4 regions of the Lysinibacillus sp. FSL L8-0126 genome follow, and region 4 is predicted to be linked to each of the others. Evidence: riboswitches for the same ligand, from Rfam matches in the RefSeq annotation. Region 4 holds a riboswitch; each other region holds the start of a gene.
The links. Region 4 has a riboswitch for thiamine pyrophosphate ahead of MHI34_RS18185 (ABC transporter substrate-binding protein). Riboswitches for the same ligand answer to the same signal wherever they lie in the genome.

Region 1 (4,767 bases), 2.2 Mb from region 4:
TCGGTGAGTTCGAGTTAAATAAAAATCCGGACAACTACTTTGCAGAAGTTGAACAAGCTGCATTCGCACCATCTAACATTATTCCTGGTATTAGCTTCTCACCAGATAAAATGTTACAAGGTCGTATCTTTGCATACGCAGATGCACAACGCTATCGCCTAGGTGTAAACCACTATATGCTGCCAGTTAACGCACCGAAATGTCCATTCCGTACCTTCCATCGTGATGGTGCAATGCGCTTTGACGGCAACCTCGGTTCTACATTAGGCTATGAACCAAATAGCTATGGTGAATGGGAGCATAACCTAGACCATAAAGAGCCTGAATTACGCATTGATGGTCATGCAGGTATTCACGACTTCCGTGAAGATGATAACAATTACTTTGAGCAACCAGGTAAACTGTTCCGTTTAATGACTACAGAAGAGCAACAACGTCTATTTGAAAATACAGCGAATGATATGGCTTCTGTTGAAGAATTCATCAAACGCCGTCACATCCTTCACTGCTATTTAGCTGACCCAGCATATGGTGAGGGTGTCGCAAAAGCGATGGGTCTTTCGTTAGAAGGTATGGACCTTACAAACCCATATGTAAAACAACCAACTAACGTTTAATAGTCCACTTATTATTGATATCCAAATTCAACTTTTACTCCATGTGAATCTGTCATTCACATGGAGCTTTTTTATGATTAGAAAAGGCTTATGTCTATACTTTGACATAAGCCTTCCTTAGTGTTGAAAAACAAAACAGTCAATTGAAAGGGAGAAATGGATTTCCGTTGCAGGCTACTTGCTTTCCTGTGGGCGAGCGCCGAGCCGCTTCCTCCGCTACCGCTCCGTGCAGGGGCTCGCCTGTCTCGCTATCCCACGGGAGTCAAGTAGTCTTCCACTCCAACCCACATAAATGGTACCTTTTTAGCAAAGGTTTTCAAATAAAGTGAAGGTTTTTGCTACTTATTTTATGGAGGATGATTGTCATTCATCACTTCTCCATATTGAAAATAAGAGCCTATCCCCCTCTAAGAATACAGATAATGGGCTATTTGATCGCTATACTACTATGAAAAAAAGTAAAGACACTTTGCAGAATGGTTGATTGGAGTGGAGCGAGCGTAAGTGAGTGAAGTGGCTCATCGGACGCCCCCTGGAAAGGGCGCTGGCGGAACGGAAATCAACCTCTCACCTTGCAAATTTGCTTTTTCTGCCGTTGACATCATCTTTTTTCAACAACATGAAAGGCTTATGTCTATACTTTGACATAAGCCTTCCTTCATTATTGATAAATCTGACTCCCCGCTTTTTTAAACTCCTCTGCCTTTTCCTGCATACCTTGATGAATAGCTTCAGTCGTATTTAAATCTTTTTCTTTAGCATAATTACGAATATCCTGTGAGATTCTCATACTACAGAATTTAGGGCCACACATTGAGCAAAAGTGCGCTGTTTTTGCCCCCTCTGCTGGAAGCGTTTCGTCATGATATTCAACCGCACGTTCTGGATCTAATGATAGATTGAATTGATCACGCCAGCGGAATTCAAAGCGTGCTTTTGACAATGCATCATCCCGTTGTTGTGCACCTGGATGTCCTTTCGCTAAATCAGCTGCATGGGCAGCAATCTTATAAGTAATAACTCCTACTCGAACATCCTCACGATTAGGTAAGCCAAGATGCTCCTTCGGTGTCACATAGCAGAGCATCGCTGTACCAAACCAGCCAATCATCGCTGCACCAATAGCTGAGGTAATATGGTCATATCCTGGCGCAATATCTGTTGTTAATGGGCCCAATGTATAGAAAGGCGCTTCCTTACAAACTTCTAATTGCTTGTCCATATTCTCCTTTATCAAATGCATCGGTACATGACCTGGCCCCTCTACCATCACCTGAACATCATGCTTCCAAGCGATTTGTGTTAATTCACCAAGCGTTTCAAGCTCTGCAAATTGGGCCTCATCATTGGCATCTGCAATGGAACCTGGGCGTAAGCCATCTCCTAAAGAAAAAGCAACATCATATGTCTTCATAATTTCACAGATTTCCTCAAAATGTGTATAAAGGAAATTCTCTTGATGATGAAATAAACACCACTGTGCCATAATTGAACCACCACGTGACACAATGCCTGTTACACGATTTGCTGTAAGAGGTACATAGCGTAAAAGAACACCCGCATGTATCGTGAAATAATCAACCCCCTGCTCTGCTTGCTCAATGAGCGTATCACGATAAACTTCCCACGTTAAATCCTCGGCTATGCCATTTACTTTTTCTAAAGCCTGATAAATGGGCACCGTTCCCACTGGCACTGCAGCATTTCGAATAATCCATTCTCTCGTTGTATGAATATGTTTACCAGTCGAGAGATCCATAATATTATCGGCACCCCAGCGTGTAGCCCATGTCATTTTCTCAACTTCTTCTGCTATTGACGACGACACCGCGGAATTTCCAATGTTTGCATTGATTTTCACATGGAAGTTACGACCAATAATCATCGGCTCTGCCTCAGGGTGATTAATATTAGAAGGCATAATAGCCCGACCTGCTGCAATTTCTGAACGAACAAATTCAGGATCCATGTTTTCACGTATCGCCACAAACTCCATTTCCGGCGTTATCATTCCATTTCGTGCATAGTGAAGCTGTGTTACATTTTTACCCCTTTTTGCACGTAAAGGCTTCCGCTCCAATTCAGGGAAAACATTTTCTTGAATGCGCGGATCATCAACACGACGAAAACCGTTATCCTCAGGTTTAATCGTACGCCCCTCATATTCCTCAACATCTCCTCTTTCTTCTATCCATGCACGTCGCAAAGTAGGCAGACCCTTTGTAATATCAATGTGATAATTCGGATCTGTGTATGGACCACTCGTATCATATACTCGAATAGGGGCATTTTTTTCATCCCCAAAGCTACCAGTCGTTGGGCTTAATGCGATTTCACGCATAGGTACTAAAATATCTGGACGTGATCCTTCCACATACACTTTTTTGCTTCCTTCAAAGCTAGACATAATCGTAATGTTCTTTTCACTAACTACTGACATGAGCTACTTCTCTCCCTTAAATGTAATTTGATACAAGGACCGAAAATCTAGCTCACTCCAACAAATAAAGAAAGGCCGAATCCAAAATATTTTTTTGGATCCGGCCATGAATGTAAAGGTCTAGTAATTGCACACGACATACGATGCAATAGCTTCTTAACTTTCCCACGCTGGTATGAGCCAGATCAGGTCCAAAGGGTCAAGAAACTTCTAAGCGTTTCCCTCTCAGCCTGACTCATCAGACTCCCCTAGTTAATACTATTTAGTTTGATGCTAGTGTAGCAGATATTTCTAAGAGATGGAAGTTTTCCATTCAATATTTTAAAATTTTCATCCAACTAAGTAAATAATACTTCCGCAAGATAAATCACGATCGTTACTGTTAGACAGCTCACAATGGTTGAAAATAAAACAGTTTGCGCAGCTGTAGCTGATTCCACATCGTATTCTAATGCTAGACTAGAGCTATTGCGAGATGTTGGGAAGGCACTGGCTATAAACAGAGATTGTGCGACAACTCCATCTAACCCCAATACATAAATAATGACCAATGCTACAGCTGGTCCGATAACTAATCTTGTAAAACAGCTAACAAAAACAGTTTTATTAAACATAGATTTGATTTCAAGCTGTGATAATTGTGCGCCTAATGTAATTAAGGCTACAGCAATAAATCCATCTGCGACATGCTCTACAGGTATTTTGATAAACTGCGGTATACCAATATTAAAATAGTTCATAGCGACACCAATAATTAGCGCATGAATAATGGGCATTTTAAAGAAATCTTTGATGATTGTCATACCCGATTTCGTAGAGGAAATTAAATTGTACAAACCATATGTATAAGTTGTCATATTTTGAAATATAACGAGCATGACCTGAATGGCTACACCAATAGGTTGTGTTACAAAAATCATTTGGGCCACTGGAATACCATAATTTCCAGAGTTAATGAGCACAACACTATTTTTAAAGACGGCTGCCTCCGTTTTGGCCAAACCAAGCCCTTTCGCTAAAAAATGACTGAGTATCATTTGACTCCCAATAAAAAGCACAATAAATAACCCGACTTCTCCCAGAACAGACAGCTCTACACGTGTTTCATATAAATTCACAAAAACAGCGGCTGGCATAAAGCAATATGTAATAAGCTGAGACAATGCTTTTAAGTTAAAACGAAATTTCTTTTGTAGTATAGCGCCAAGTACAAGCAACACTAAAATAGGTGCAACAATTTGAAAGAAAATCATTCCGAGATACATCATATTGATGACCCCCTTCCCTTCATTATAGTAGTGCTGAATGGCTAACAGGTCAATGTCTCTTCCCTTCACCATTAAGAAAGACTGCCTATATATTTTAGGCAGCCTTTTTCTTTACGCTAGCTTAAATCGATTTACGACTTCTTGCAGTTCATTTGATATATCATTCATATTTTGAATAGACTCTGCTACTTTTTGTAACTCTGCTTGTTGATCCATTGCAGAAGCACTTACTTGTTCAGCAGAGGCAGCTGTTTCCTCTGAAATAGCAGATATACTTTGAATAGCCATAATTGCTTGATTTTTATGCTCTAACATACTAGATAACTTACTCATTAGTTCACTAATGGAAGCTGCAATTGAACGTGACAAGTCACTGCTATCTTTAAAGGCCATTTGTGTGCTTTGTACGGACTCATTTTGAGAATGCATTAAATCTGCATTC
Region 2 (4,767 bases), 1.6 Mb from region 4:
CAACGGTCAATCTATGCTAGAAATCGCTAATCGCTTTTCTGTAGTATTTGCACCAGTTAGTGTAAGTCATGTAATTTGGATTCTTATTTATTTTTTACTCGGTTATTGGTTAGTTATGAATATCAAAAAGACAACTATGAAACAGTCTGCGCTTTTTAGCTGCATAAATATATTGCAAGCATTGATGATATACGTATGGCATCATGAGTTATTTATTGTTTCACTTGGCATTACATTACTCTTAGTCTTGTATTTATTTATGTTGTATAATACGTACCCTCTTCATGACAAAGCAATGTCGGGTCGTATTCCTTTCTCCATTTATTTTGCATGGATGACATTTATTTTTATTACGAATATCAGTTTTACGTTAACGGCTTATGGTTGGAACGGCTTTGGTCTTAGTACGCCTCTTTGGGCAGTAATTTTGCTGACATTAGGTGGAGCACTTGCGCTACATATCCGTTTCCATCACTTTGATATTTTGTTTCCTAGTGTTTTTATTTGGGCTTATATAGGAATCGCCTTACATAATGGTTTTGATGAGCTACTTGTCACTACCGCCGCCTTCTTTTTATGTGGTGTTCTCTTTGTTGGTATTTTATTTATTAAAAAAAATCCTGCCTACCAAAAATAAATTGGTAAGCAGGATTTTTCATTTCATTGCATTCTATTCTTCGTCTAATGATGTTAGGATAATCGGTTTATCTTTTGTTACAATGACTGAATGTTCAATTTGAGCTACAAGTGATTTATCAGGTGTAATGAATGTCCAACCATCACCAGCTTCTACAATATGCTCTGCCTTCGCTGAGATAAACGGCTCAACCGCAAGCACCATACCTTCTTTCATAATTGTAGAATCCCATGCATCATAGTAATTTAAAATGTGATTCGGCTCATCATGTAAAGATTGACCTAAGCCATGACCAGTTAAATTCATAATAACAGTTAAGCCATTAGCATTCGCCTCACGTTCAACTGCCTTACCAATTTGATTTAATTTAGACCCAGCCTTTACCTTTGTCATTGCTCGATCAAAGGCGCTTTTGGCAACGCGACATAGCTTTTCTTTGTCCTCATAGCCATCACCAACCACAAATGAAATACCAGTGTCAGCAAAGTAGCCATTTAATGAACCAGAAACATCGATATTTACAATATCCCCTTCTTGAATAACACGTTTTCCGGGGATACCATGCGCCACTTCTTCATTGACACTAATACATGTATACCCTGGGAAATCATATTCTCCCTTTGGACCAGATATCGCGCCAGCCTCTGCAAACATACGGCCAGCAATTTCATCTAGCTCCAATGTTGTAACACCTGGTTTTGTGGCAGCTTTCATCGCTTCACGAATTTCAGCACAAATGCGTCCTATTTTTTTAAAAGCTTCAATCTCTTCTTGCGTTTTTACAATCATGTATAACGTCCCTTTCATCTAATATCTATACTTTAATATAACATAACTTGTTATGCGTATAACGATAAACGCTTTAAATATTGTATGCTTCCTTACTTTGCGAAGTGCGCAAAGAGTTATTTGCGACAAAAAAGCCCCTTCACAAATGTGAGGGGCATGTTTTATGCTTTTCTTTGCATTAATTGTGGAGCAGCTGTGAATAAAAGAACGCCTACAATTGCCGTTAAAATAGTTGCTGGTAGCATATATGTACCATTATAGATGATGGAATAGATCCATGCATTTTGATCGCCAGCATATTCTGCAAAAAATACAGCGCCAGCCGTCGTGTGGGCTGCATATCGTAAAAAGCCCGCAAGTACCGTACCTAATATAATGTAAAGTGCCATTTTTGTTTTGTTGGCATTTTTGGCAGCCGCCAACACGGGTCCACGCACAACCGCCGCTAATCCTACAACTGTGAAAGCAACACCATAATCAAGGAATCCTTGTAGCCAGTGCACAATCGTAGCACCAAACATGGTTTGCATTACACCTACGAGTAATCCAGTTGTTAGCCCAGCTACTAAGCCCCAGCGAAATGCTATTAACATAATAGGTACCATGACTAGACTAACAGAGCCACCTTGTGCCCATACTTTAAAGGAAACCTGATCAAGCACAAGACCGATTGCTGCAAATATCGCAATCTCCACAAGCATTAATAGTCTTTTTTTGTCCATATATATTCTCTCCTTTGTTCCGATGTAGGATACAAGAGCAGGAATAGAAATGCGCTGATATGTCTCTTTCTGACACCTTTTTATTCCCTCAAGAATGAAAAAACGATGCCAGGACAGAGCCTCACATCGTACTAGTGTCGGTTTCTATCCACATCCCTACGCAAGCGTTAACTTACAGGTTCAAAGAGTCAAGGCATTACGTGCCCAGTCTCAGCTGACATCATCAGCTCCCCTTGTGGTCGTTACATCTGAATTTATTTGAACATTCTCATTGTACGCAAAGGATAGAAGGATTACAACCTCTTCCATATATTATTTTTTTGAAACTTTGCTGTTTTTCATGCGTAAATATTAAAAAAGGAGGTACAACTATGGAGAACCAAAAAATTTTATCTGCCTTTAGTTATTTAAGTATTTTCTTCGCCCCTTTTATCGTCCCATTAATTGTGTACATTATTACGAAAGATAGTGACGTAAAAAGACATTCAATTCGTGCACTTATCTCTCATTTAATTCCTTTTGTTTTCGGCATTCTGTTCTTTATTGTCTTTGTTTTTTCTACATTTAATTTGGATCCAACGTCCGGCAATAATACGATGTTGATTATTTGGTTCGTTTCGTTTGCCATTTATGCCATCATCTCACTAGGAATTGTAATATGGAATATTATTCAAGCTGTTCGTGTTATTCGTTAATGTTTCATTTTTAAGCGAAACAGGTAGTAGTAATTGTAAAAGGAGCTGTTTTTGAATGAAAGTATCAAATGTTGTGAAAACCGCCGTAAAATTAGCACCTATTGTTATTCCTATCGTGAAAAAAGTAATGGCTGCAAAAAAAGGGACAACGCCTACAGCCACCCCTCGAAAAAAATAAACAGCAGGCGTATTCCCTTGTTTTGGAAATACGCCTTTTATTTATTTCACTTCAAAGTGGGTTTGACTATGTCCATTCAATGTTTTTTCTACATGTAAGACCGCTGGCATCGCTGATTTTAATTCAGGCACATGAGAAATCACGCCAATCATACGACCAGAATCCTGTAAAGCAATTAATGTATCAATTGCTTTATTCAAAGATTCCTCATCAAGCGAGCCAAAGCCCTCATCAATAAACATGGTTTCAATATGAATATTCCCTTGGAAGCTTTGAATGACATCTGCCATTCCTAAAGCAAGACTTAAGGAAGCATTAAATTTTTCGCCACCGGATAATGTTTTCACATCACGTAATTGATCCGTATAGGCATCATATACATCAAGCCCAAGCCCACTTTGCTTCGCATGCTTTTCTAGTCTATCAGAACGTCTAAGCTCAAATTGACCATTTGATAAGTGATAAAGACGAATATTAGCGGCATCGGTAATTTGGTCTAAGTAATTAATTTGAATGTATCGCTCAAAGGACAGCTTTTTCGAATTTTGTCCGTTTAATAATCCATAGAGTTCCTTTACTCGACTAGCTTCTTGTTCAAGTAACTGAAGCTCTCTCGCTGTTTCTTCCACTTTTTTTATAAAGCCCTGGCATGCTTGTGCAAAACCATTCATCTGTTGCAAACGTTTAAATGCTTCCTCATACGCTGTACGAAGTTGTTCTACTTTTGCTTCCATCATCACTAAATCTTGCTTCTCTTTCCCTTGAAGATACATAGCCCCTTCAGTTATTTGGATTTTCAGGGTGTGTACCTGTAAAGCATAGTCACTGCATACTTTGCGAAGTGCCTCCAATTGGCTCGCACTCCGTTTGGCAGCTGCGTATTCCTCATAGCTGTCAAAGCCGATTTCCTGCATGCTTGCTGAAAATTGCTGCCGCTTTTCATTCATTTTGAGTTGTAATTCCTCAAAAGATTGTTTGGCGATTTCTACAGTTAGTTTTGCATTACTTGTCTCTTCTTTTACGACATGCAAATTTTCTTGACTCTCTTGCCATGTTTTTTGCAAATCCATTTTCTGTTTACTAACATCCGTAAGTTGTTGCTTTAATTGCTGTAATGTTGGTAAATTGGCTGGCATCTGCTTGAGCTGTTCTTCTACAACCGCTTGTAATCTTGTCCATTCTTTCATGTGCTCAGCTAAATATTGCTCTAATTCCATCTGTTTATTTCTAAGCTGCTCTATTCTATCACGTTGATGCTTTAGCTTTAATCGCATATCTGCTAGTTGATGATGGACAACTTTTAAGCTCGCAATCTCTTGCTCCGTCTTGTGTAAAGTAGCGATGAGCTGTGCTTGGTCTTCTTGTTTAATATGCTGTGCTTCTAGCTGCTGATATGTATCTTGAAGAAGCTGTTGCGTAGATGACAAAAGTGCTGCCTTCTCTAGATACATACGCTCGTCTGAAGAAGCCTTCACTCTTAACGTTTCCACTTGAGCAAGTTCAATAACTTCCAGTTGCTCTTTATGTGTTTTCTCGTGAGTCATACTGCCACAAACAGGGCAAGGCTCCCCTTCCTTTAGCTGTTCCGCTAAAATACTAGCCTGACTTGTCAGCCACCGTTGCTGCAATAATAGAAGGGCCTTTTTACTTTCTTGATAGTGAATGTCTGAGGCAGCTACGTCCTGCTGTGCTAACTCTACGGCACTTTTATATTTCTCAGCTTGTTTGACTAAAGCTACCTGTTCA
Region 3 (4,767 bases), 1.0 Mb from region 4:
CAAACCAAAAGTAGCCATCTTCATCTTTGTAGGCACGATCTCCTGTTATATACCAATCACCACGGAATTGTAAATTTGTACGTTCAGGATCATTTAAATATTTTTTAAAGAGAGCTGGTGTTTCACGATGAACAGCAATATCACCCACCTCTCCCACTGCAACAGGATTGCCGAAATCGTTAATAATATTAACGGTGTTGCCAGGAGTAGGTTTTCCCATTGAGCCAACTCGCGCCTCCATCCCTACCATTGTACCAACAAGTAATGTATTTTCCGTTTGACCATAGCCATCTCGCACTTGTAAATGGAATGTTTCTGAAAATACGTTGATAACCTCACTATTTAATGGTTCACCTGCTGATACAGCTTGGCGAATTGCATGTAAATCATATGCGTGTAAATTTTCAAGTGATGCCATAAAACGATATTCAGTTGGTGTACAGCATAATACATTGATTTTGAATTTTTCAAGCATTGCCAAATAGGAAGCCGCATCAAATTTACCTTTGTAAACAAATGCAGTAGCACCACTGCCTAATGTAGCGAGAAAGGGACTCCATATCCATTTTTGCCATCCAGGTGCTGCTGTTGCCCAAACAATATCATTTTCTTGTACACCTAACCAATGTGGTGCTGTTGTTCGTAAATGAGCATAGCCCCAGCTGTGTGTATGTACCGCTGCCTTCGGGTTACCTGTTGTGCCGCTTGTATAGGCTAAAAATGCATTATCAGTACTTTTTATCGGAGTTGGATTTATGTAAGTTGTAGGTTGATGGTGCATTTTTTCTAGTAAAGGCTGCCAAGGCTCATGTGCTTTCCCTATGACAAATTGCTGTATGCCCTGTAAATTTCCAACTTCATCAAATTGTTCAATATAGGGCTCATAGGCAACAACCCCTTTAGCATTGGCGTGATGAATGCGATACTCAATATCTTTTGTTCTTAACATTTCTGAGCTTGGAATGATGGTTAAACCTGCTTTTAATGCTGCAATATAAACAATATATGCTTCCACTGAGCGTGGTACCATCACTAAAATCACATCACCCTTCGTTAAACCTTGTAAGGTGAAAACATGTGCTGCTTGATTCGCTTTTTCCATCAAATGTGCATATGTAATAAATTGTACAGCTTGATTTTCTTCATAAATAATTAAAGCATTTTTCGTTGCATCCTGAGCATATTTTTCAATTTCCTCTGTTATGTTATACCATTCTGGTGCAACTAAATCTTGTCTTTTCATGGCAAATGCCCCCTTTTGCTATGACACATTATAAAACTCCTTTTTCAGTATTTTCAATGGTTTGCGCTTAATTTAGGTAAAGTCATGACAACTATCATACCTAGCTATATGGCATCAGTCACGTTTTGTCGATAGGAAAACTAGCTATTGAATACAAATGAAAAGTATGGTACATTTTGGTCAACTAAAAGCAAAATTGCAGGGGGACTCGAAAGAGTTGAGAAGGTAAAACCTGACCCTTTGAACCTGTTAGTTAATACTGACGTAGGGAGCAACAGACATCGATTTTTTCAGATGAAAGGCTCTTTTTCGTGTATTTTCACATAAAAAGAGCCTTTTTGCATGCTTACGTCCATCCACAAAGGAGGACTAAAATTAAAATGATATTTCAAACAATTCGTCAACAGCAACCACTTATTCATTGCATCACAAACTATGTGGTGGCAAATTTCCAAGCAAATGGTTTATTAGCATTAGGTGCTTCGCCCGTTATGGCTGACGATAGCCAAGAGGTTGAGGAAATGGTAGCAATGGCACAAGCATTATTAATTAATATCGGGACACTCAATACTCGCACCAAAAACGCCATGCTGTTAGCAGGAAAAAAAGCTAATGCACTTGGCATTCCAGTTATATTAGATCCAGTTGGGGCAGGGGCTACAACTTATCGCAAGGAAACCGTTCAATACTTACTTGAAAACATACAATTTGCCGTAATTCGCTGTAATATCGGTGAGCTTGCGGCTATAGCCAATGTAGATTGGCAACAGAAAGGTGTAGATAGTGGTCATGGCTCCATGTCACTGGAGACGGAAGCATTACTAGTGGCACAACGATATAATTGTATCGTTATTGTAACAGGTGAACGTGATCTTATAACAAATGGTGAGCATAGCCAGTGGATAGCTGGTGGCCACCCACAAATGACAGAGGTCACTGGTACTGGCTGTTTACTTAGTGCGCTTTGTGGTGCTGCCTATGTCGCAGGTAACAAGCCATACAACCAATTAGCAGAAACACTCACTTACTATAAAAAGGCAGCGGTACTAGCTTCTGCATTCACTGCAGATATCGGTGATTTTCAAATAGCTTTGCTTAATGCTATACATCGTTTATCAAAGGATGGTGAAGCATCATGCATATTGTAACGACGATTGCTGGATCAGATAGTGGTGGCGGTGCTGGTATACAGGCTGATTTAAAAACATTTCAGGAATTAGAGGTGTTCGGCACTTCCGTTATTACAGCTTTAACTGCACAAAATACAACAGGCGTGACAGGTGTTTTCCCCATTGACATTTCGTTTGTGGAAAAACAATTTCAAGCGTTAGTCGAAGATTTTCCGATTGCTGCAATGAAAACAGGCATGCTTTATTCCTCTGGTATTATCCAAGCCATCGCACGCATGATCGGTGAATTAAACATACCACTAATTGTGGATCCCGTGATGATTGCAAAAGGTGGAGAAAGCTTATTACAGCAAGAAGCTATTGAGGCGTTACGCTCATCTTTACTACCACTAGCTACGATTGTTACGCCAAATATACCCGAAGCAGAGGCTCTCACGGGGAGAACCATTCGCCATTTTGAGGATATGAAACAAGTGGCTCAAAGCTTTTTACAGCTAGGTGTACAATGCGTCATTGTAAAGGGTGGGCATTTAGCAGAACCACTTTATGCCATTGATTATGTATTTTTCAAAAATGGACAATCTTTTTCGATGCAGTCTCCACGAATCCAAACCAAAAATACACATGGTACTGGCTGTACATTTTCAGCAGCACTCACTGCTTTTCTTGGACGAGGTTTAGCGATGGAAGAGGCTATTATCGAAGCTAAAAAATTTATTCAATTAGCGATTATGCATGATTTAGCCATCGGCAACGGGCACGGACCTACAAATCATTTCGCTTATCAACAGCATAAGGAAGCCTGTGAGGTAATTATTCATGAAACGTGAGGATTTACAGCTTTATTTTATTATGGGGACAGGCAATGTTTTTCAACAAAATCCCATCCATCTCCTCGAAAAGGCATTGCAAGCTGGCATTACGATGTTTCAATTTCGCGAGAAAGGGTCTCTTGCCTTAACTGGATTAGCCTATGAACAATTTGCACGCCAATGTCAAAAACTTTGTCAGCAGTATAATGTACCGTTTATCGTTAACGATGATATAGAGCTCGCTTTGCGAATTGGTGCCGATGGCGTTCATATTGGACAAGATGATTTAGATGTTGAAATGGCACGTAAAAAAATCGGGAACATGATACTTGGTGTTTCTGTACATTCACAGGAAGAATTACAAACAGCTATAGACCATCATGCTGATTATGTAGGAATTGGTCCAATCTTTGCAACAACATCTAAAAGTGATGCACAACCACCATGCGGTACAAATTTTTTACAGCAAGCTTATCATCTTTATCCTGAATTACCGATTGTAGCGATTGGTGGGATTACTTGTACAAATGCACATTCTGTTTTTCAAGCAGGTGCTGATGGTGTTGCCGTTATTTCTGCTATCTGTGAAAGTCAAGACATTGCACACACTGTATCTACATTTACGTCATTATATCGCATAAAAAAATGATCTATAAACAAACTAAAACCAGTGCCTTTTACGGTCACTGGTTTTAAGTTTATAAATGCTTAGTCAGCATTTATTGGTTGTTTGGCATACCTTTTAATTGAGATTCTGCCATTTGTACAAGACGTTTAGTGATTTCACCACCAACGGAACCGTTAGCACGAGCTGAAGCTTCAGCTCCTAATTGAACACCAAATTCTTGTGCAATTTCGTATTTCATTTGATCTAGTGCTTGTTGTACACCAGGTACTGCAAGCTTGTTTGAACTGCGGTTGTTGTTTGAAGTCATGTGTCTCACCTCCTTGTGAATATAGAATGTGCGATATTCGATTTTTAATACGAAAATTTTAAAGGTAAATTGTACCTCTAATGGCATCTAGCCAGTAATATAAAAAAGCCGTCTCAAAATGGACTTTGAGACGGCTTTGAATCCTTATAATAGTTCTGCAAACTTATCTTGTTGTTGCTCTTCTTTCTTAGGGAAAATATAGACCTCTCGATTTTTTACTGCTCGCTCGATTAGCTCATCAAAATCAGAGAAGCTTTCATAATGCTCGACCTTTTCAAGCTTCGGCTTTGTTTTTGGACTTGTAGGTGTAAAAATCGTACAGCAATCTTCAAATGGCTGAATAGATGTTTCGTATGTGCCGATTTTTTCTGCAATATCAATGATTTCGAGTTTATCTGATGAAATTAACGGACGCAAAATAGGTGTATTCGTTACAGCATTAATCGCTGTTAAACTTTCAAGCGTTTGACTCGCTACCTGCCCAAGACTTTCACCTGTTACAATGGCAAGTGCCCCAATTTCCTCACGCACCTGATCAGCTACTTTCAACATCATACGGCGTGTTGTTGTCATCGATACATTAGAAGGCACTTTCTCTTTAATAAGAACTTGTATTTCAGTAAATGGAATGACATGTAAACGAATAC
Region 4 (4,767 bases):
TGCGACATAATTAAAATCGGATAAAACAACTCCCGAATAAATGTAAATCGATGCAAGACAATCGCCACCATTAATCCACAGGCAATGCCAATGGCAAGTCCTAATAAGGCTAATTGCATCGTAGCCCAAGCATGTGGTAAAAAGGTTTGATAGGCTTTAAAAGCTTCCAACAAAATACTACTTGGTGCAGGTAATAACCAATGAGGAACTTCAGCCACATGCACAATGAGCTCCCACACGAATAAGAGGAAGGCGATAAAAATAATCGTCCTTCCCTTTTGCAAAGCTTGTTTCATTACTGGTATTTCTCCGTTAATGTATCCATTGTTATACCAGTTGGCTGATATAATATTTTCACTTGTGTAATGACATTGATAGCACCAAGCTCAATCATCTTGTCATTCATTTTTTCAATGATTTGCAGCAACATTGACAGCTCACCTTCCATCGTCGTTTCCAACGGATGTACCTCATATTTCACACCAGCAGCATCTATCACAGCAATCGCCGCATCGACATACGGTATAACATCCTCAAATTTCTCTGTTTTTGGAATGATTTGAACACTGATTAATGAATTCGCCATCTTATTTGGCCTCCTTTTTAGGTAAGAAATCATTTGTAAAGGCTTGTTTCGCATTAAATTCGCCCTCTAACACGTTGTTGCTAGACATCCATTTTGCATAGTTTTCCCATACAGAAAGCTTTTGCTCTCCCCATTGCTTGGCATCATCCTGATATTTATCGGCTAGCCATTCCTGACTTTTATGCACTAACGCTTGATCTAAATCGGGAGCCGCTTCTATTAAAATATCAGCCGCCTCACTTGGATGTGCTATGGCGTATTCATAGCCCTTCGATGCAGCCGCCACAAACGCTTGAACTAGGTCAGGATTGTCCTGGATCATTTTTTCATTTGTAGCTAGAACAGGTGTATAATAGTCCAGCTGATCACTATAATCTGTTAAGTACAGCATATTAATCTTTTCACCCCGTAGCTCAGCTTCAATACCTGTCCACGCGTAATAAATCCAAGCAAAATCAATATCCTTTTGCATCATCGTGAAAAAATCTAAATCTCCTGCATTGACGATATCTAGTTTATGAATGTCTGCCTTTTCTGTTTGCATCAATGATTGTAGGACAGCTTGCTCTAGTGGAGCCCCCCAACCGCCATAGGTTTTACCTTCGAAATCCTTTGGTGATGTAATACCTTTTGATGCAATAGAAGCAAAGCCAGATGTATTATGTTGAATAATAGCAGCAATGGAGACAAGAGGCACATCTTGCACACGAGCCTGTGTAATCCCTTCCTGATAGCTCACACCAAACTCTGCCTTTCCAGAAGCAACAAGCTGATCGGCTCCTGCCTCCCCAGGCATAATAATGTCAACATCTAAGCCCTGCTCCTCAAAATAACCGAGTTTTTTTGCGACATACAGCCCTGTATGATTCGTATTTGGTGTCCAATCTAAGACCACTGATACTTTTTTCAGCTGATCAGTAGCCTGCTTGTCCTCCTTGTCACTACAGCCCACTAACGTTAAAAGTGCAGCCACTAGAATAAATAACCATTTTTTCATGCGAAGTCCTCCCAGTTGATAATGTGAAAGTGTTCATGGTTGAATGTTGTCACCAGAAAGAAAGCGTATGCGTTTGGCAAGATATTGCTTGAAAACATAAAAAAACGCCTAGGATTCCTCCCAGACGTATTGCAATCAATCTTCAAAACTTTGCTTTTTTGAATAGATGTTCCCTACGCTGGTACGAGCCAAATCAGGTTCAAAGGGTCAGCGTCTATCGGACACAATCTCAGCTAGCAACTACTAGCCCCCCTACATTCTTGTGCTATGAACTTTTCGTTGATTATTATACCCATAGTTACGCTAAAATGACAAGATGCTATTTTTGACTAACGACTGCTCTCGTAAAAAAACCCAGCACTCCTAAGAGACTGGGCTTATCATTAGCTTAGTTTCTGTTCTTTTTTAGCCGTTAAAACATGGGAAATAGCCCCATCTGTTGCAATATCCACTTTAAACGAACCGTTGGAATGGCGATCAGCACGCGTCAATGTTTGGACATCAATGAGCTCTTGTACACCTTTTTCCGTTTCAATCACTATTTGCTCCTCATTCGTTGCTTGAATAACTGCCACAATACGGTGAGGATTTGCTTTTAATTCTGTTAATACTTTTAGACCACGTTTTGCACGACTTGCCACTTCAACTTCTGCAACATTCATTTTCTTCACGGCTCCACGCTGTGTGACGATTACCACATATTGTGTAGCATCAGGCTGTAGCACATTGACACCGACTAAGGCTTCTCCATCCTTTAGCGTGATGCCTTTGACACCGCCTGTTTTCACCCCTGTAACTGGTAATTCTTCCAGTGGGAAACGAATCGCATAGGCTGTATCCGTTGTTAACATCAGTTCCACATCATCTGTCACAAACGATGCAAAGATCATCGCATCGCCCGCTTTAACATTCATTGTTTTTATTGGCTTCGAATAACGCGTCACCGCATAATCTGCCAGTGGGGAGCGTTTAATTTGACCATCTTTTGTAGCTGTTAAAATATACGTATTTGGCTGTTCGAATGTTTCAAAGCCATACACTGCAATAATAGACTCATCTTCCCCTGTTGGCACAATACTTGAAATATGCTGTCCAAGATCCTTCCAGCGAATATCAGGTAGCTCATGAACAGGCTGGTAAATATAATTGCCTCGATTTGTGAACAGTAACAGATGATGCTGTGTATTTAAGGTTGCTTCATACAATAAGTAATCCGAATCCTTCATCGCAAAATCCTGACCATTGGAAGCGGCATGTGAACGTGTGGATGTACGTTTAATATAGCCATCCTTTGTCACCGTCACCACAACCTCTTCACTTGGCACAAGGACATCTAGCGTAATTTTAATTTCTTCTATTTCCTGCTCAATTTTCGAGCGACGTGGCTCTGTGAAGCGTTTCTTAATCTCTAGTAACTCTTGTTTAATGACACGTACAAGCTTGGCTTCACTTTGTAAAATTCCTTCTAGCTTCGCAATCAACTTATTTAACTCGTCTTGTTCTTGACGAAGCTCTGTAATGTCTGTATTCGTTAAACGATATAATTGTAAGCTAACGATCGCCTCGGCTTGTACCTCTGTAAAATCAAACTTCGCTTGTAAATTAAGCTTCGCATCCTTCTTATCGTTAGAAGAACGGATTGTCGCAATCACTTCATCTAAAATGGAGAGTGCTTTAATTAACCCTTCTACAATATGAGAACGATCCTTTGCCTTTTGTAAATCATAAATCGAACGGTTCGTCACCACTTCTTTTTGATGCGCAATATAGGCATCTAGCAATAATGGCAATGTCATCATCGTTGGACGACGATTATGAATAGCAATCATATTAAAATTATAAGCTACCTGTAAATCTGTTGTTTTAAATAGGTATTGTAAGATTCCTTTTCCCGGAACATCTTTTTTCAGCTCAATTACAACACGTAAGCCTGTACGGTCTGATTCATCTCGGATTTCCGCAATACCCTCTAAACGTTTATCTACACGTTGCTCATCAATTTTTTTCACAAGATTCGCTTTATTCACATCATATGGTAATTCCGTGATGACAATTTGCTCTTTGCCACCCTTGATCGGTTCTACTACGGCTTGCGCACGGACAATGATTTTACCTCGACCTGTTTCATAAGCCTTTTTGATGCCATCTACCCCTTGGATAATCCCACCTGTCGGGAAATCCGGCCCTTTAATCACAGTCATCAACTCATCTACTGTCACGTTCGGCTTGTCTAAGCGCATTAACACAGCATCTAGCACTTCATCTAGCGCATGCGGGGGAATATCTGTTGCATAGCCAGCCGAAATCCCTGTAGAGCCATTGACTAGTAAGTTTGGAAAACGTGCAGGTAAAACAGTCGGCTCCATATCTTGATCATCAAAGTTTGGTACAAACTCGACCGTTTTCTTGCCAATATCTCGTAGCATTTCACCAGCAATAGCAGACAGTCTCGCCTCTGTATAACGCATCGCAGCTGGAGGATCACCATCAACCGAACCATTGTTACCATGCATCTCAATAAGCATATGACGTGCCTTCCAGTCCTGACTCATACGTACCATTGCTTCATAAACAGAGCTATCACCGTGCGGATGGTAATTACCGATTACGTTCCCGACAGTTTTTGCGGATTTTCGAAACGGTTTATCCTGTGTATTGCCTTCTGTAAACATTGCATATAAAATACGACGCTGTACTGGTTTAAGACCGTCACGTGCATCAGGCAACGCGCGGTCTTGAATAATATATTTACTATAGCGACCAAAACGATCACCCATCACTTCTTCTAGCGGTAAATCTTGAAACTTTTCTGTACTACTCATGCTTGGTCCTCCTCTTGTTGGATGAATTCATTTTCTAAAATATTTGAATCATCCTCCATACCGAAGTCAACATTGGCTTCGATCCATTTACGACGCGGTTCTACTTTATCACCCATTAACGTCGTGACACGTCTCTCTGCACGTGCACCATCCTCGATTGTGACACGAATTAATGTCCGTGTCTCAGGGTTCATTGTCGTATCCCATAGCTGGTCAGCATTCATCTCACCAAGACCTTTATAGCGCTGCAATATGTAACCCTTTCCAACTTTCTGGATGGCCTTTTGTAAATCGTTTTCTGTCCAAGCATATTCAATCACTTCTTTTTTACCAGTACCTTTTGATACCTTATAAAGTGGTGG

Region 1: linked by a shared signal. The riboswitch ahead of thiC (phosphomethylpyrimidine synthase ThiC) and the one ahead of MHI34_RS18185 (ABC transporter substrate-binding protein) in region 4 are both predicted to bind thiamine pyrophosphate.
Region 2: linked by a shared signal. The riboswitch ahead of thiT (energy-coupled thiamine transporter ThiT) and the one ahead of MHI34_RS18185 (ABC transporter substrate-binding protein) in region 4 are both predicted to bind thiamine pyrophosphate.
Region 3: linked by a shared signal. The riboswitch ahead of thiM (hydroxyethylthiazole kinase) and the one ahead of MHI34_RS18185 (ABC transporter substrate-binding protein) in region 4 are both predicted to bind thiamine pyrophosphate.

What each region holds. Positions count from the first base shown of each region.
Region 1 covers NZ_CP152028.1:1,268,260-1,273,026, forward strand. The annotation lists gene MHI34_RS06150 (catalase) at 1-617, shown strand, start outside; gene thiC (phosphomethylpyrimidine synthase ThiC) at 1,279-3,057, opposite strand; TPP riboswitch at 3,203-3,317, opposite strand; gene MHI34_RS06160 (AEC family transporter) at 3,396-4,325, opposite strand; gene MHI34_RS06165 (methyl-accepting chemotaxis protein) at 4,437-4,767, opposite strand, start outside.
Region 2 covers NZ_CP152028.1:2,201,691-2,206,457, reverse strand. The annotation lists gene MHI34_RS10715 (hypothetical protein) at 1-637, shown strand, start outside; gene map (type I methionyl aminopeptidase) at 671-1,426, opposite strand; gene thiT (energy-coupled thiamine transporter ThiT) at 1,588-2,148, opposite strand; TPP riboswitch at 2,285-2,392, opposite strand; gene MHI34_RS10700 (DUF4870 domain-containing protein) at 2,520-2,843, shown strand; gene MHI34_RS10695 (hypothetical protein) at 2,899-3,021, shown strand; gene MHI34_RS10690 (SMC family ATPase) at 3,063-4,767, opposite strand, start outside.
Region 3 covers NZ_CP152028.1:2,731,984-2,736,750, reverse strand. The annotation lists gene MHI34_RS13460 (acyl--CoA ligase) at 1-1,243, opposite strand, end outside; TPP riboswitch at 1,434-1,531, shown strand; gene thiM (hydroxyethylthiazole kinase) at 1,624-2,391, shown strand; gene thiD (bifunctional hydroxymethylpyrimidine kinase/phosphomethylpyrimidine kinase) at 2,379-3,203, shown strand; gene thiE (thiamine phosphate synthase) at 3,193-3,834, shown strand; gene MHI34_RS13440 (alpha/beta-type small acid-soluble spore protein) at 3,905-4,120, opposite strand; gene thiI (tRNA uracil 4-sulfurtransferase ThiI) at 4,265-4,767, opposite strand, start outside.
Region 4 covers NZ_CP152028.1:3,758,998-3,763,764, reverse strand. The annotation lists gene MHI34_RS18195 (ABC transporter permease) at 1-296, opposite strand, end outside; gene MHI34_RS18190 (thiamine-binding protein) at 296-586, opposite strand; gene MHI34_RS18185 (ABC transporter substrate-binding protein) at 588-1,583, opposite strand; TPP riboswitch at 1,737-1,847, opposite strand; gene parC (DNA topoisomerase IV subunit A) at 1,967-4,405, opposite strand; gene parE (DNA topoisomerase IV subunit B) at 4,402-4,767, opposite strand, start outside.